DNA from 3 places in the Stenotrophomonas sp. TWI1151 genome. Region 1 is predicted to be linked to each of the others. Evidence: predicted binding sites of a transcription regulator. Region 1 holds the regulator's gene; each other region holds the start of a gene.
What was found. Region 1 encodes HrcA, which represses chaperone genes, less so after heat shock. Its sites were predicted from a motif close to TTNGCACTCNNNNNNNNNGAGTGCNAA; they were not measured.
Positions count from the first base shown of each region.

Region 2: the regulator HrcA is predicted to act here: its motif matches at 2,503-2,529, upstream of rpoH (RNA polymerase sigma factor RpoH).
Region 3: the regulator HrcA is predicted to act here: its motif matches at 2,299-2,325, upstream of ABE422_RS10395 (co-chaperone GroES).

Region 1 covers NZ_JBDJLA010000015.1:79,975-84,612, forward strand. The annotation lists gene recN (DNA repair protein RecN) at 1-1,417, opposite strand, end outside; gene hrcA (heat-inducible transcriptional repressor HrcA) at 1,543-2,610, shown strand; gene grpE (nucleotide exchange factor GrpE) at 2,693-3,208, shown strand; gene dnaK (molecular chaperone DnaK) at 3,384-4,638, shown strand, end outside.
Region 2 covers NZ_JBDJLA010000007.1:118,022-122,659, reverse strand. The annotation lists gene ftsX (permease-like cell division protein FtsX) at 1-561, shown strand, start outside; gene ABE422_RS10605 (response regulator) at 569-1,411, shown strand; gene ung (uracil-DNA glycosylase) at 1,408-2,127, shown strand; gene rpoH (RNA polymerase sigma factor RpoH) at 2,540-3,415, shown strand; gene purD (phosphoribosylamine--glycine ligase) at 3,524-4,638, opposite strand, start outside.
Region 3 covers NZ_JBDJLA010000007.1:73,502-78,139, reverse strand. The annotation lists gene cutA (divalent-cation tolerance protein CutA) at 1-222, opposite strand, end outside; gene ABE422_RS10400 (endonuclease) at 295-2,079, opposite strand; gene ABE422_RS10395 (co-chaperone GroES) at 2,373-2,660, shown strand; gene groL (chaperonin GroEL) at 2,752-4,401, shown strand; gene ABE422_RS10385 (LysR substrate-binding domain-containing protein) at 4,534-4,638, opposite strand, start outside.

The sequences.
Region 1 (4,638 bases):
CGATATCGGCCACGGCGCCGCCGATGCCCGAATCGACTTCGTCGAAGACCATGGTCGGCACCGCATCCAGGCCCAGCGCGGCCACTTCGATCGCCAGCGAGATACGGGACAGCTCACCGCCCGAGGCGACCTTGCGCAGGGCACGCGGCGGCTGGCCGGCGTTGGCGGCGACCAGGAACTCGACCCGCTCGGCGCCGTTCGGGTCCGGCTTGACCACGGTCTGCGGCTCGATCTCGATCAGGAACTGACCGCCGCCCATGCCCAGCTCACCGATCAGGGTGGTGGTGGTGTCCGAGAGGGCCTTGGCGGCCTTCCGGCGGCTGGCGCTGAGCACCTCGGCCACGGCTTTCCACTGGCCAGCGGCACGGTCGATCTCGCCGGCCAGGGCCTGCAGGCGCTCGTCGGCACCCCGCAGCTGCTCGACTTCGGCCTCCATGGCGTCGCGATGCTCGCCCAGCCCTTCCATCGGCACGCGGTGCTTGCGGGCGAGGTCGTGCAGGCGGCCGAGACGGCGCTCGATATCCTCGAACTGCTCCGGGTCGGCATCCAGGTCGTCATGGACGCGGTCGAGCAATGACAGCGCTTCGTCCAGCTGGATGGCGGCGCTGTCGAGCAGGGCATCGACCTCGCCGAGCCGGCTGTCGTGTTCGGCCACGCGGGCCAGATCGTGGCGGGTCTGCTGCAGCAGCTGCAGCACCGAGACCTCGTCATCGCCATTGAGGCGGCTGACGGCCACGTCGCAGGCGCCGATCAGCGCGCTGGCATGGGCCTGGCGGCGGTGGCTGCTGCCCAGGGTGGCGATCGAGGCCGGGTCCAGGTCTTCGCGCTTGAGCTCGCTGAGCTGGTGTTCCAGATAGCCGATCCGGTCGCTCACGTCGCCCTGGCGCGAGAGTGCCTCGGCTTCGTCCACCAGCGTCTGCCAGCGTGCGGCGGTCTGGCGGACCTGGGCGCGCTCGGCATCGTTGCGGGCAAATGCATCCAGCAGCGAGAGCTGCGAGGGGCGCGAGAGCAGGGCCTGCTGTTCGTGCTGGCCGTGGATCTCCACCAGCATGCCGGCCAGCTCGGTCAGCTGGGTCAGCGTCACCGGGCGGCCGTTGATGAAGGCGCGCGAGCCACCGTCGGCACGGATCACCCGTCGCAACTGGCACTGTTCTTCGTCGTCCAGCTCGTTGTCGCGCAGCCACTGGCGCGCCGGGGCGTCGGCCAATGGCGCGAATTCGGCCGAGAGCTCGGCGCGCGCGGCGCCGTGGCGGACCACGCCGCTGTCGGCGCGCAGCCCGGACAAAAAGCCCAGCGCGTCCACCATCAGCGACTTGCCCGCGCCGGTTTCACCCGAGACCACGGTCATGCCGGCGCCGAATTCCAGCTCGGTGGCGCGGACGACCGCGAAATCCTTGATCGATAGATGTCTAAGCATGGTCTACGTTGTACACGAGGGGTGTCTCCAAGCCGCGCACGCTAGCATGGGCGGGGGGCGTCTCCAATGACTTGCCAACGCCCCGTGCAGCCATTATCTAAGTGGGCGTCTCACAGGCTGATTCCATGCATCCTTCCGCGTCCCATCTCGCCCCGCGTGCCCGCCATCTGCTGCGGACGCTGATCGCGCGCCACATCCAGGATGGCGAACCGGTCGGCTCGCAGACCCTTGCCCGGCATGCCGGCCTGGACGTCAGTCCGGCCACGATCCGCAACATTCTGGGCGACCTGGAAGACCTGGGCCTGCTCAGCTCGCCGCATACCTCGGCCGGTCGGGTGCCGACCGCGCACGGCTACCGGGTGTTCGTGGACAGCCTGGTCAAGATGCAGCCGCCGGGCGAGGGCGAGCTCAGCCGCCTGCGCACCGAGCTGGCCACCGGCACCGGCACCCAGGCCCTGCTCGGCAGTGCCTCGGAGCTGCTTTCGGCGATGAGCCATTTCGTCGGGGTGGTCAGCGCCCCGCGCCGGGAGCAGTTCGCGTTCCGGCATATCGATTTCGTGGCGCTGGACGCGCGCCGGGTGCTGGCGATCCTGGTGTTCGCCGACAACGAGGTGCAGAACCGGGTGATCGAGCCTCGCCGCGGCTTCAACCCCGGCGAGCTGGAGCAGGTCGCCAACTACCTCAATGCGAACTGCGCCGGTCGGCCGCTGGCCGAGATCCGGGCCCGGCTGCTGCTGGAGCTGCGCGATGCGCAGTCGGAAATGGAGCAGTTGCTGGCGCACAGCATCGAACTGGCCGAGCAGGCGATGGTGCCGCCGGCCGATGACATGGTGCTGGCTGGGCAGACCCGCCTGATGGGCGTGCAGGACCTGTCCGATCTGGAGCGCCTGCGCGAGCTGTTCGATGTGTTCGCCAGCAAGCGCGAGATCCTGCAGTTGCTCGAGCGCACCATCCAGGCCCCGGGCGTGCGCATCTTCATCGGCGAGGAGACCGGGGTGATGCCGCTGGAGAGCGTCTCCCTGGTCACCGCCCCGTACTCGGCCGATGGCCAGGTGCTGGGGGTGCTGGGGGTGATCGGCCCGAAACGGATGGCCTACGACCGCATGATCCCGCTGGTGGAAGCCACCGCCCAGGTGCTGGGGGCCGCGCTGGGCTCGCCCGCGGGCGGCGGATTGTCCCGCGATCGCGCATAAAGCGGCCCTGGACTCTTGAATCCCGTAGCCGCGCCCACATAGGGGTGGGTGGAGGCGGAGAGTCACCGCCAAGGATCCGGAAATGAACCAAGATCAGTCAGATATCGCATCCCAGAATCCCGCCGGCGAGCCGGGCGCTGAGCCGTCCCTGCAGCAGCAGCTGGACAGCCTGCACAACGAGCTGGCCCTGCTGCGCTCGGAGTCGCTGCGCGAACGCGCCGACCTGGACAACCAGCGCAAGCGCGTTGCCCGTGACGTGGAACAGGCGCGCCGCTTCGCCAATGAAAAGCTGCTCGGCGAGCTGCTGCCGGTGTTCGACAGCCTCGATGCCGGCCTCAATGCCGCCGGCAGCGAGCCGAGCCCGCTGCGCGAAGGTCTCGAACTGACCTACAAGCAGCTGCTCAAGGTCGCCGCCGACAATGGCCTGACCCTGCTCGACCCGACCGGCCAGACCTTCAACCCGGACCACCACCAGGCCATCAGCCAGGTCGACGCGCCCGGCGCGGCGCCCGGCAGCGTGGTGCAGGTGTTCCAGAAGGGCTACCTGCTCAACGACCGCCTGCTGCGGCCGGCGCTGGTCGTGGTGGCCCGCGACTGACCCACGGGTCGGACCGCCGGGCCAGGCCCGGCGGTCCGACCGGACGCTGAACGCGTTGGGTCGCCATCGAACACTGTGTTTGATGGACGGCTTGAAAGTGTCCGCAGCGTCCCACACATCCCATTCATAACCCGGCAGCTGCCGGATGTACCCAGAACTTTCAGGAGTCTCCCTCATGGGCAAGATCATTGGTATTGACCTCGGCACCACCAACTCGTGTGTGGCGATCATGGACGGCGGCAAGGCCCGCGTCATCGAAAATTCGGAAGGCGATCGCACCACGCCCTCCATCGTCGCCTACACCAAGGACGGCGAAGTCCTGGTCGGCGCCTCGGCCAAGCGCCAGGCGGTGACCAACCCGAAGAACACCTTCTACGCTGTCAAGCGCCTGATCGGCCGCAAGTTCACCGACGCTGAAGTCCAGAAGGACATCGCGCACGTGCCCTACGGCATCCTGGCCCATGACAACGGCGACGCCTGGGTCCAGACCAGCGACGGCAAGAAGATGGCCCCGCAGGAAATCTCCGCCCGCGTGCTGGAGAAGATGAAGAAGACCGCCGAAGCGTTCCTGGGTGAGACCGTCACCGAGGCCGTGATCACCGTGCCGGCTTACTTCAATGACAGCCAGCGCCAGGCCACCAAGGACGCCGGCCGCATCGCCGGTCTGGAAGTCAAGCGCATCATCAACGAGCCGACCGCTGCTGCCCTGGCCTATGGCCTGGACAAGGGTGACGGCCGTGACCGCAAGATCGTTGTGTACGATCTGGGCGGCGGCACCTTCGACGTGTCGATCATCGAGATCGCCAACGTCGACGGTGAGAAGCAGTTCGAAGTGCTGGCCACCAACGGTGACACCTTCCTGGGCGGCGAAGATTTCGACAACCGCGTCATCGAGTACCTCGTCGACGAGTTCAACAAGGACCAGGGCATCGACCTGCGCAAGGATCCGCTTGCCCTGCAGCGCCTGAAGGACGCCGCCGAGCGTGCCAAGATCGAGCTGTCCACCAGCCAGCAGACCGAAGTGAACCTGCCGTACGTCACCGCTGACGCGTCGGGCCCGAAGCACCTGAACATCAAGCTGACCCGCGCCAAGCTGGAAGCGCTGGTGGAAGACCTGATCAAGAAGTCGATCGAGCCGTGCCGCATCGCGCTGAATGATGCCGGCCTGCGTTCGAGCGACATCGGTGAAGTGATCCTGGTCGGCGGTCAGACCCGCATGCCGAAGGTGCAGCAGGCCGTGACCGAGTTCTTCGGCAAGGAACCGCGCAAGGACGTCAACCCGGACGAAGCCGTGGCACTGGGTGCTGCGATCCAGGGCGGCGTGCTGGGCGGCGACGTCAAGGACGTGCTGCTGCTGGACGTGACCCCGCTGTCGCTGGGCATCGAGACCCTGGGTGGCGTGTTCACCAAGATCATCGAGAAGAACACCA
Region 2 (4,638 bases), on a different contig from region 1:
CTGCATGACAATCCGCTGCCGACCCTGCTGATCGTGACCCCGGGCGAGGGCGCCGACGACGCGCGCCTGGCGCAGTCGCTGGAAGGCCTGCCGCAGGCCGATCTGGTCCAGCACGATGCGTTGTGGCGCAAACGCCTGGATGGCTGGCTGGGCTTTGGTACGCGCCTGGTGCAGGTGCTGTCGGTGCTGCTCGGCCTCGGTGCCGCACTGGTGGTCGGTAATACCGTACGCCTGGACATCCAGGCGCGCCGCGATGAGATCGGCGTGCTGCAGCTGCTCGGCGCCAGCGATGGCTTCATCCGCCGCCCGTTCCTGTATCTGGGCGCGTGGTACGGCCTGGGCGCCGGCGCGGTCGCCCTCGCGCTGATCGGTGCGGCCGGGCTGGCGCTGCGTCCGCCGCTGGCGGCGCTCTCGCAGAGTTATGGCAGCCCCTTCGTGCTGCATGGTCTGGACCTGCTGCATTCCTCGTTCGTGCTGCTCGGCACCGTGGTGCTGGGCTGGCTGGGCGCCTGGCTGGTGACGGGGCATTTCCTGCGCCAGACCCGTCCGACCGAAACCTGAGGCCCGCATGCGTCCGCAAGCCCTCAAGCACCTCGCCGACGACGCCCCGCGCGTGATGGTCGTCGACGGCTCCAGGCTGGTCCGCAAGTTGATTGCCGATGTGCTGCAGCGCGAACTGCCGGCCGTGGAGGTGGTGGGCTGCGCGAGCATCGCCGAGGCGCGTGCGGCGCTGGATGCCGGGCCGGTCAGTCTGGTCACCACCTCGCTCACCCTGAGCGATGGCGACGGGCTGGACCTGGCGCGCATCGTGCGCGACGCGGCGGGGCAGGCCTACGTGCCGGTCATCGTGGTCTCCGGCGACGCGCAGCAGCATCTGGAACAGCGCCGCTTCACCGAGTACGTCACCGATTATTTCGACAAGGCGCTCGGTCACGAAGCCCTGGCCACCTTCATCCGTGGCTATGTGCAGCCAGAGACCATTCCGGGCGCCACGATCCTGTATGTCGAAGACAGCCGCGTCGTCGCCGAGGCGACCAAGCGCATGCTCGAACGGCAGGGCCTGAACGTGCTGCACGTGCTCACTGCCGAAGATGCCTTCGCGCTGCTCACCGCCGAGTCGCTCGGCCGCAGCAGCCACCGCATCGATCTGGTGCTCACCGATGTCACGCTCAAGGGCGAGCTCAGTGGCCGTGATGTGGTGCAGCGCGTGCGCGTGGACTTCGGCTACGGCAAGCGCCGCCTGCCGGTGCTGGTCATGACCGGCGACGGCAACCCGCACAACCAGTCCGGCCTGCTCCAGGCCGGTGCCAACGATCTGGTCCAGAAGCCGATCGAAGAGCGCCTGCTCATCACCAAGGTGCTGTTCCAGCTGCGCCTGTCCCGCCTCAACGAAAAGCCTGTAGTGCGATGAATGACGATGTAGTGCCCAGCATCCAGCTCGAACCGAGCTGGAAGACGCGTATCGGTGATTACCTGCTGCGCCCGGACATGCGCGAACTCTCCGCGTTCCTGCGCCAGCGCAAGGCGGCCGGTGCCCAGGTGTTTCCCCCTGGCCCGCAGATCTTCGCCGCGTTCGACGCCACGCCCTTCGACCAGGTCAAGGTGGTCATCCTCGGCCAGGATCCGTATCACGGGCATGGCCAGGCCCACGGCCTGAGTTTCTCGGTCATGCCGGGCGTACCGGTGCCGCCATCGCTGCTGAACATCTACAAAGAGATCGAGGCCGATCTGGGCATCCCGCGCCCGGACCACGGCTGCCTGCTGCCGTGGGCGCACCGTGGGGTGCTGCTGCTCAATGCGGTGTTGACGGTGGAGGCGGGCAACGCCGGCTCTCACCAGCGGCGTGGCTGGGAGGGCTTCACCGACCATGTGGTGGACACGCTCAACCGCGAGCGCGAGGGCCTGGTGTTCCTGTTGTGGGGCAGTTACGCCCAGCAGAAGGGCAAGGTCATCGATACCGGCCGGCACCGCGTGCTCAAGGCGCCGCATCCTTCGCCGTTGTCGGCGCATCGCGGCTTCCTGGGCTGCCGTCATTTTTCGATGGCCAATGACTACCTGCAGCGCCGCGGCAACGCGCGCATCGACTGGTCGCTGCCGCCGCGTGCCGCGCTGGAGCCGGCGGCGTAATCACTGGCGGTCGTCATCTGGACGGCCAGCATCGCGATGATGGAGTGCGCCACCTGCCGCTTGCGGGTTGAACATGGCGGGCTATTACCAGGCGTCGGTGGGTTTGGGCCTGCCACGCGTAGCGGTGGCGCAGGGGTAGAGCCAGGCCATGCCTGGCTGAACTGCCGACAACCTTTGCGGGCTGAATGGGCGCATCCGGCAGCCTGTTCAGCCAGAAAACACGCGCCAGCGCCCAATTCATCCGTCTATCCTGTTGATTTCATGGAGTTTGATGGTTTGTTTCCAGCCTCTCGCCACTGTCATCATTTCGCGGTACGTTAGAGGTGTCTTCGGTGCCAGCGTCCCATGAACAGAACGCTGGAACTTCTTTCCCCTTTAGCAGTCCAATTCCGGGACTGCTAAGATGAGTGCTATGAGCCAGAACACCTCTACTGCCCTTGTGGCAAACAATCTCCCGATTCCCAGTGCGCTCGGTTCGCTGGACGCCTACATCGGTGCCGTGCACCAGATCCCGGTGCTGTCGGTCGATGACGAGCAGGATCTGGCCCGCCGCTTCCGCGACGAGCTGGATCTGGACGCCGCGCGCGAGCTGGTCCATTCCCACCTGCGCTTCGTGGTGCACGTCGCCCGTGGCTACAACGGCTATGGCCTGGCGCTGGGCGACCTGATCCAGGAAGGCAACATCGGCCTGATGAAGGCGGTGAAGCGCTTCGACCCGGACATGGGCGTTCGCCTGGTGTCGTTCGCGGTGCACTGGATCCGTGCGGAAATGCACGAGTTCATCCTCAAGAACTGGCGCATCGTCAAGGTCGCCACGACCAAGGCGCAGCGCAAGCTGTTCTTCAACCTGCGCAAGTCCAAGACCCGCCTGGGCTGGATGAACGCGGCCGAAGTCAGCGCGGTGGCCAAGGACCTGAACGTGTCCGAGCGTGAAGTGCTCGAGATGGAGTCGCGCCTGTCGGGTCGCGATATCGGTTTCGATCTCTCCAGCGATGACGATGACGATCATGCGCCGCCGTCGCCGGCTGCCTACCTGCGCGCCAACGAAGAAGATCCTTCGATGGCGTACGAGCGGATGGACAGCGAAGACAATCAGCTGCAGCTGCTGCGCGAAGGCATGGCCGAACTGGATGCGCGTTCGCGCGACATCATCCGTCGTCGCTGGTTGGACGCGGACAGCAAGGTGACGCTGCAGGAGCTGGCCGATGAGTACGGCGTGTCGGCCGAACGCATCCGCCAGGTCGAGGCGAACGCGCTGAAGAAGATGAAGGCGCTGTTTACTGCGTGATGCAGTGACTGGCGTGGTTACGCAAAAAGGCCCGGCTGATGCCGGGCCTTTTTGCTTTCTGGCGTTCAGGGCAGTGCTTCGATCGGTCGTGGCCCCGACCGTGCCAGGTCAGCCCTGCTCGCGCGCAATCGCCCGCCAGCCGATATCGCCGCGGTGGAACTCATGGGCCCAATGGATGGCACCGACGCCGGCGTAGGCGTTGCGCTGTGCCTCGCCCACCGTGCCGCCCAGTGCAGCCACGCACAGCACACGGCCGCCGGCGCTGAGCACCTGGCCCTGCGCGTCCAGCGTGGTGCCTGCATGGAATACCTTGGCCGTCGCCGCCACAGCGTCCAGGCCGTGGATCACGTCACCGGTGATCGGGGTCTCCGGATAGGGCGAGGCCGCCATCACCACACCCAGCGACGGGCGCGGATCCCACTGCGCCTCCACGGTGTCCAGGCGCTCGTCGATCGCCGCTTCGACCAGATCCACCAGGTCCGACTGCAGGCGCAGCATCACCGGCTGGGTTTCCGGGTCGCCAAAGCGCACGTTGAACTCGATCACCTTCGGCGCGCCGCTGGCATCGATCATCAGACCGGCATAGAGGAAGCCGGTGAACGGAATGCCGTCGGCGATCATGCCCTGCACGGTCGGGTTGACCACCTCGCGCATCACGCGCGCATGCACTTCATCGGTCACCACCGGGGCCGGCGAGTACGCGCCCATGCCGCCGGTGTTCGGGCCGGTGTCACCGTCGCCCACGCGCTTGTGGTCCTGCGAGGTCGCCATCGGCAGCGCGGTCTTACCGTCCACCATCGAGATGAAGCTGGCTTCTTCGCCGTCCAGGAATTCTTCGATCACCACGCGTGCGCCAGCATCGCCGAAGGCATTGCCGGAGAGCATGTCGCGCACCGCGTCCTCGGCCTCGGCCAGGGTCATCGCCACGATCACGCCCTTGCCGGCGGCCAGACCATCGGCCTTGACCACGATCGGTGCGCCCTTCTCACGCAGGTAGGCCAGCGCCGGTTCGATGTCGGTATGCACGGCATAGAACGCGGTCGGGATCCCGTGGCGGGCCAGGAAATCCTTCGCGTACGCCTTGCTGCCTTCCAACTGCGCGGCGGCGGCGGTGGGCCCGAAGATGCGGTGCCCGGCGGCGCGGAAGCGATCGACCACACCAGCCACCAGCGGCACTTCCGGGCCGACCACGGTCAGGCTGATGCCTTCGGTGCCGACCAGCG
Region 3 (4,638 bases), on a different contig from region 1:
CGCGATCGCGGCGTCCAGGCGGCTGCCGGTGGTCTTGATCAGCAACTGGACCTCGTGGTCCTCGGTGACCTCGCCCTGCCAGCGGTAGGTCGAATGCGCCCCGTCCAGGCGCGTCACGCAGGCTGCCAGGCGTTCGTCCACCAGCGCGTGTGCCAGCCGCGTGGCGCAGGCCACGTCGGGGCAGGTGGTGAACAGCAGGAAGACGGGATCGGCAATCGACATGACCGCCGAGTATAGGACCGCCAGAGGTCAATGGTCCGACCGGCGCCGCGAGGGGGCGCCGGTCGGCCGGGCTCAGTTGGCCAGCTGGCAGGTGGTCGGCTTGGCCGAGGTGAACAGCGTCGGGGTGGCCCACTCCGGGTGGTCGATGAACGGATTGCGGTTGCCCTGGAAACTGAAGATCACCTCGTTGCGAGCGCGTTCTGCCGCGTCCGGCGGGTCGGACAGGTGCCAGTCGATCAGGGTCGAGAGCAGGCCCATGTAAGCCGGCGAGGCCGACGTTTTGACGATCCTGCTGCGGTCGTCGGTCAACTCCAGGTCCGGCTCGGACTGCCCGGTTTTGGCATCTTTACCGCCTTCATAACGGATCGCCATGTACATCACCGCACGCGCCATATCGCCCTTGCGGTGGCCCCACACTTCGAACGAGCCGCCATTGCCATCCGGCGTGCGCACCCAGTTGGAGGTGCCCGGGTAGCCGCCGCTGCCGCCGCCGAAACCATTGTTGGCCTCGGTCGCGCGTTCACCGCAGTTGCTGTCGCATTTGGCAAACGGCTTGTTGCCGCGGTCCGCATTCCACTGCGCATCGGTCAGGTACAGCATGTGGGTGTCGGTATACGGCGCGTACGGCAGGCCCTTGTCGCCGGTGGTGCTGGCAAAGCCCAGCGAGTTGGGCCAGGTGTGCTCGCGGTTGTAGGTCAGCCCGCTGCCGGTGCCTGCGCGCCCGCTGACCTTGGTGTAGCTGCGGTTGCGGTAGGCATCGAGGATCTTGCCGCTGTTGTTGGGATCTTCGTCGGCGATTTCCAGGATGGTCCAGGTGCTGGTGCCCGAGCCGCTGTAGGGGTAGGCGGTGTGCCCCTTGATGGTCTCGTGCAGCGAGCAGCGCAACTGGCTGGGGGTGGAGGTGTTGACCCGGGCGTAGTACTCGCCGGGCGTGCCGGGGTTGCCCGGATCGGGCGTGGTGGCGGTGGCCACGGTAAAGGCGATGCGGGTATCGGCGGCCGGGCGGGCGCCCTGGGCATCCTTCACGCGGGTGGCGCGGATGTCGAAGCGGCAGGCTTCACCGGCCACCAGCGCGGTGTTGGTGGCCAGGGTGAAGCGGGTACCGGTGGTCGGGTGGCTCAGGACGACCGTGCCGGACTGGCCGCAGCTCAGCGCGAAGGCACCGCTGGCGAGGGTGACCGGCTCACTGAAGGTGACGCTCAGGTCGGCGGCGGCCGGGAAGGTGCTGGCGCCCTGCTCGGGGGTGGTGGCGGTGACCGAGGGCGCGGTATTCGGGCCGGTCGGGCCGCCGCCGCTGAAGGTCTGGCCGTGGTTGCAGGCGCCGAAGCTCTGTGGGGCCGATTCGGCCCAGGTGAAATGCGCGTACTGGCTGCCGGTGCCGGTCAGCTGCAGGGAGGTGCCCGGGGCGGTGCTGTTGGTCTCGCTGACCGGGAGGTTCTGGCTGGTCAGGCCCGCCGCAGGACCCCCGGCGGCGGTGATGGTGCCCTCGTAGCTGAGGAACTGGACCACCTTGCCACTGGGATCGACCAGGGCGATGCCGTCGTTGGGACCGTTCTGGATCCCGTTGGTCGGGTAGCTGACCGTGGCCAGCCGGGCGCTGCCGCAGCTGGCGGTGCCGGCCGGGACCGCGTTGCTGGCGTAGACCGCGGCGGCCGAAGGGTTGCTGCCGTTGTAGAGATAGAGCCGGTAGCCGGACAGGTCTTCACCGGCGGTGGCGACCACTTCGATCGCCTCGCCGACGTCTCCGGCCGGGGTGCTGTCGTCGTAATGCAGTTCATTGATGAATACATCGGCCCGGGCCGGGCTGGTGGCCAGCACCAGCAGGCAGGCCAGGGACAGCGGCGTCAGCAACCTCATCTACGGCTCCTTGTGATTGGTCAGTGCCGCTCGAATCTACGCAATCCAGATGACACATCGATTGGTCTGTCGGATTCGACCTTTCGCATTGAGAACTGCGTCAAACATTCACGCGTGGGCCCGGATCGACAAAAAAAACCGGTCGCCTGCCCTTGAAAGGGATGGGGCCAGCACCATCTCTGCTCTGTCCCGCACCGTCGGGTTTTTTCGTGAGCGTGGCTGGCAGTCGCCCTGTGCGAGTGCTAACATCGCCAGACTTTTCTAGACCAATCAACAACTTAAAAGGGTCTCACATGAGCATCAAGCCGCTTCATGACCGCGTCGTAGTCAAGCCGATCGAAGCCGACGAAATCTCGTCCGGCGGCATCGTGATTCCGGATTCCGCCAAGGAAAAGTCGACCAAGGGTGAAGTCGTGGCCGTCGGCCCGGGCAAGCCCCTGGACAACGGCAGCGTGCGCGCGCCGTCGCTGAAGGTCGGTGACAAGGTCATCTACGGCCAGTACGCCGGCAGCAGCTACAAGTCCGAAGGCGTCGAGTTCAAGGTCCTGCGCGAAGACGACATCCTCGCCATCGTCGGCTGAGTGATGCGGCCGGCCCCGTGCCGGCGCTTCCGCACTTCCTCCCGTTCAAGCAGCCGGGCATGGCCCGGCTCTACATAAAAAGGTAATCGCAATGGCTGCCAAAGATATTCGTTTCGGTGAAGACGCCCGCGCCCGCATGGTTCGCGGCGTCAACGTTCTCGCCAATGCCGTCAAGGCTACCCTGGGCCCGAAGGGCCGCAACGTCGTGCTCGAAAAGAGCTTCGGCGCGCCGACCATCACCAAGGACGGCGTCTCCGTCGCCAAGGAAATCGAACTGGCTGACAAGTTCGAGAACATGGGCGCGCAGATGGTGAAGGAAGTCGCGTCGCGCACCAACGATGACGCCGGCGACGGCACCACCACCGCCACCGTGCTGGCCCAGGCCCTGATCCGCGAAGGCGCCAAGGCCGTTGCTGCCGGCATGAACCCGATGGACCTCAAGCGCGGTATCGACAAGGCCGTGATCGCCGCCGTCGCCGAGCTGAAGAACATCTCCAAGCCGACCGCTGACGACAAGGCCATTGCCCAGGTCGGCACGATCTCGGCCAACTCGGACGAGTCGATCGGCAACATCATCGCCGAAGCGATGCGCCGCGTGACCAAGGAAGGCGTCATCACCGTTGAAGAAGGCTCGGGCCTGGACAACGAGCTGGACGTCGTCGAAGGCATGCAGTTCGACCGTGGCTACCTGTCCCCGTACTTCATCAACAACCAGCAGTCGCAGACCGCTGACCTGGATGATCCGTACGTGCTGCTGCACGACAAGAAGATCTCCAACGTGCGCGACCTGCTGCCCGTGCTGGAAGGCGTCGCCAAGGCCGGCAAGCCGCTGCTGATCATCGCCGAAGACATCGAAGGCGAAGCGCTGGCCACCCTGGTGGTCAACACCATCCGTGGCATCGTCAAGGTCGTGGCCGTCAAGGCACCGGGCTTCGGTGATCGTCGCAAGGCGATGCTGGAAGACATGGCCGTGCTGACCGGCGGCACCGTGATCTCCGAGGAAATTGGTCTGTCGCTGGAAAAGGCGACGATCAAGGACCTGGGCCGCGCCAAGAAGGTGCAGGTCTCCAAGGAAAACACCACGATCATCGATGGCGCCGGCGAGAAGGCCAACATCGAAGCGCGTGTCACCCAGATCAAGACCCAGATCGAAGACACCTCCTCGGATTACGACCGCGAGAAGCTGCAGGAACGCGTGGCCAAGCTGGCCGGCGGCGTTGCCGTGATCAAGGTCGGTGCCTCGACCGAAATCGAAATGAAGGAAAAGAAGGATCGCGTCGACGACGCCCTGCACGCGACCCGTGCAGCCGTTGAAGAAGGCGTGGTCCCGGGCGGCGGCGTTGCCCTGGTCCGTGCGGTCACCGCGCTGAGCGGCCTGAAGGGTGCCAACGAAGACCAGAACCACGGCATCCAGATCGCCCTGCGCGCGATGGAAGCCCCGCTGCGCGAAATCGTGGCCAATGCTGGCGAAGAGCCGTCCGTGATCGTCAACAAGGTCAAGGAAGGCACCGGCAGCTTCGGCTACAACGCCGCCACCGGCGAGTTCGGCGACATGCTGGAATTCGGCATCCTGGACCCGACCAAGGTCACCCGTTCGGCGCTGCAGAACGCTGCCTCGATCGCTGGCCTGATGATCACCACCGAAGCGATGGTTGCCGAAGCCCCGAAGAAGGATGACGGCGCTGGCGCAGCTGGCGGCGGCATGGGCGGTATGGGTGGCATGGGCGGCATGGACTTCTGATGTAGATGCCGGCCATCGGTCGGCACGCATCGGAGCGGTAGGTACCCACCGTTGGTCGGTACCCGCCATGCGCCAACGCAGTACGAAAAACCCCGCCGGAAGGCGGGGTTTTTTTGTGCGCGCATCCCGGGCTCACAGCGCGCTGGTCGGCGCCTGGATCTCATCCTCCAGCCAGCGCAGGAATGCCGCGATGGCCGGGTTCTCCTCGGCGCCGGGCAGGGTGACGGCGTAGTACGC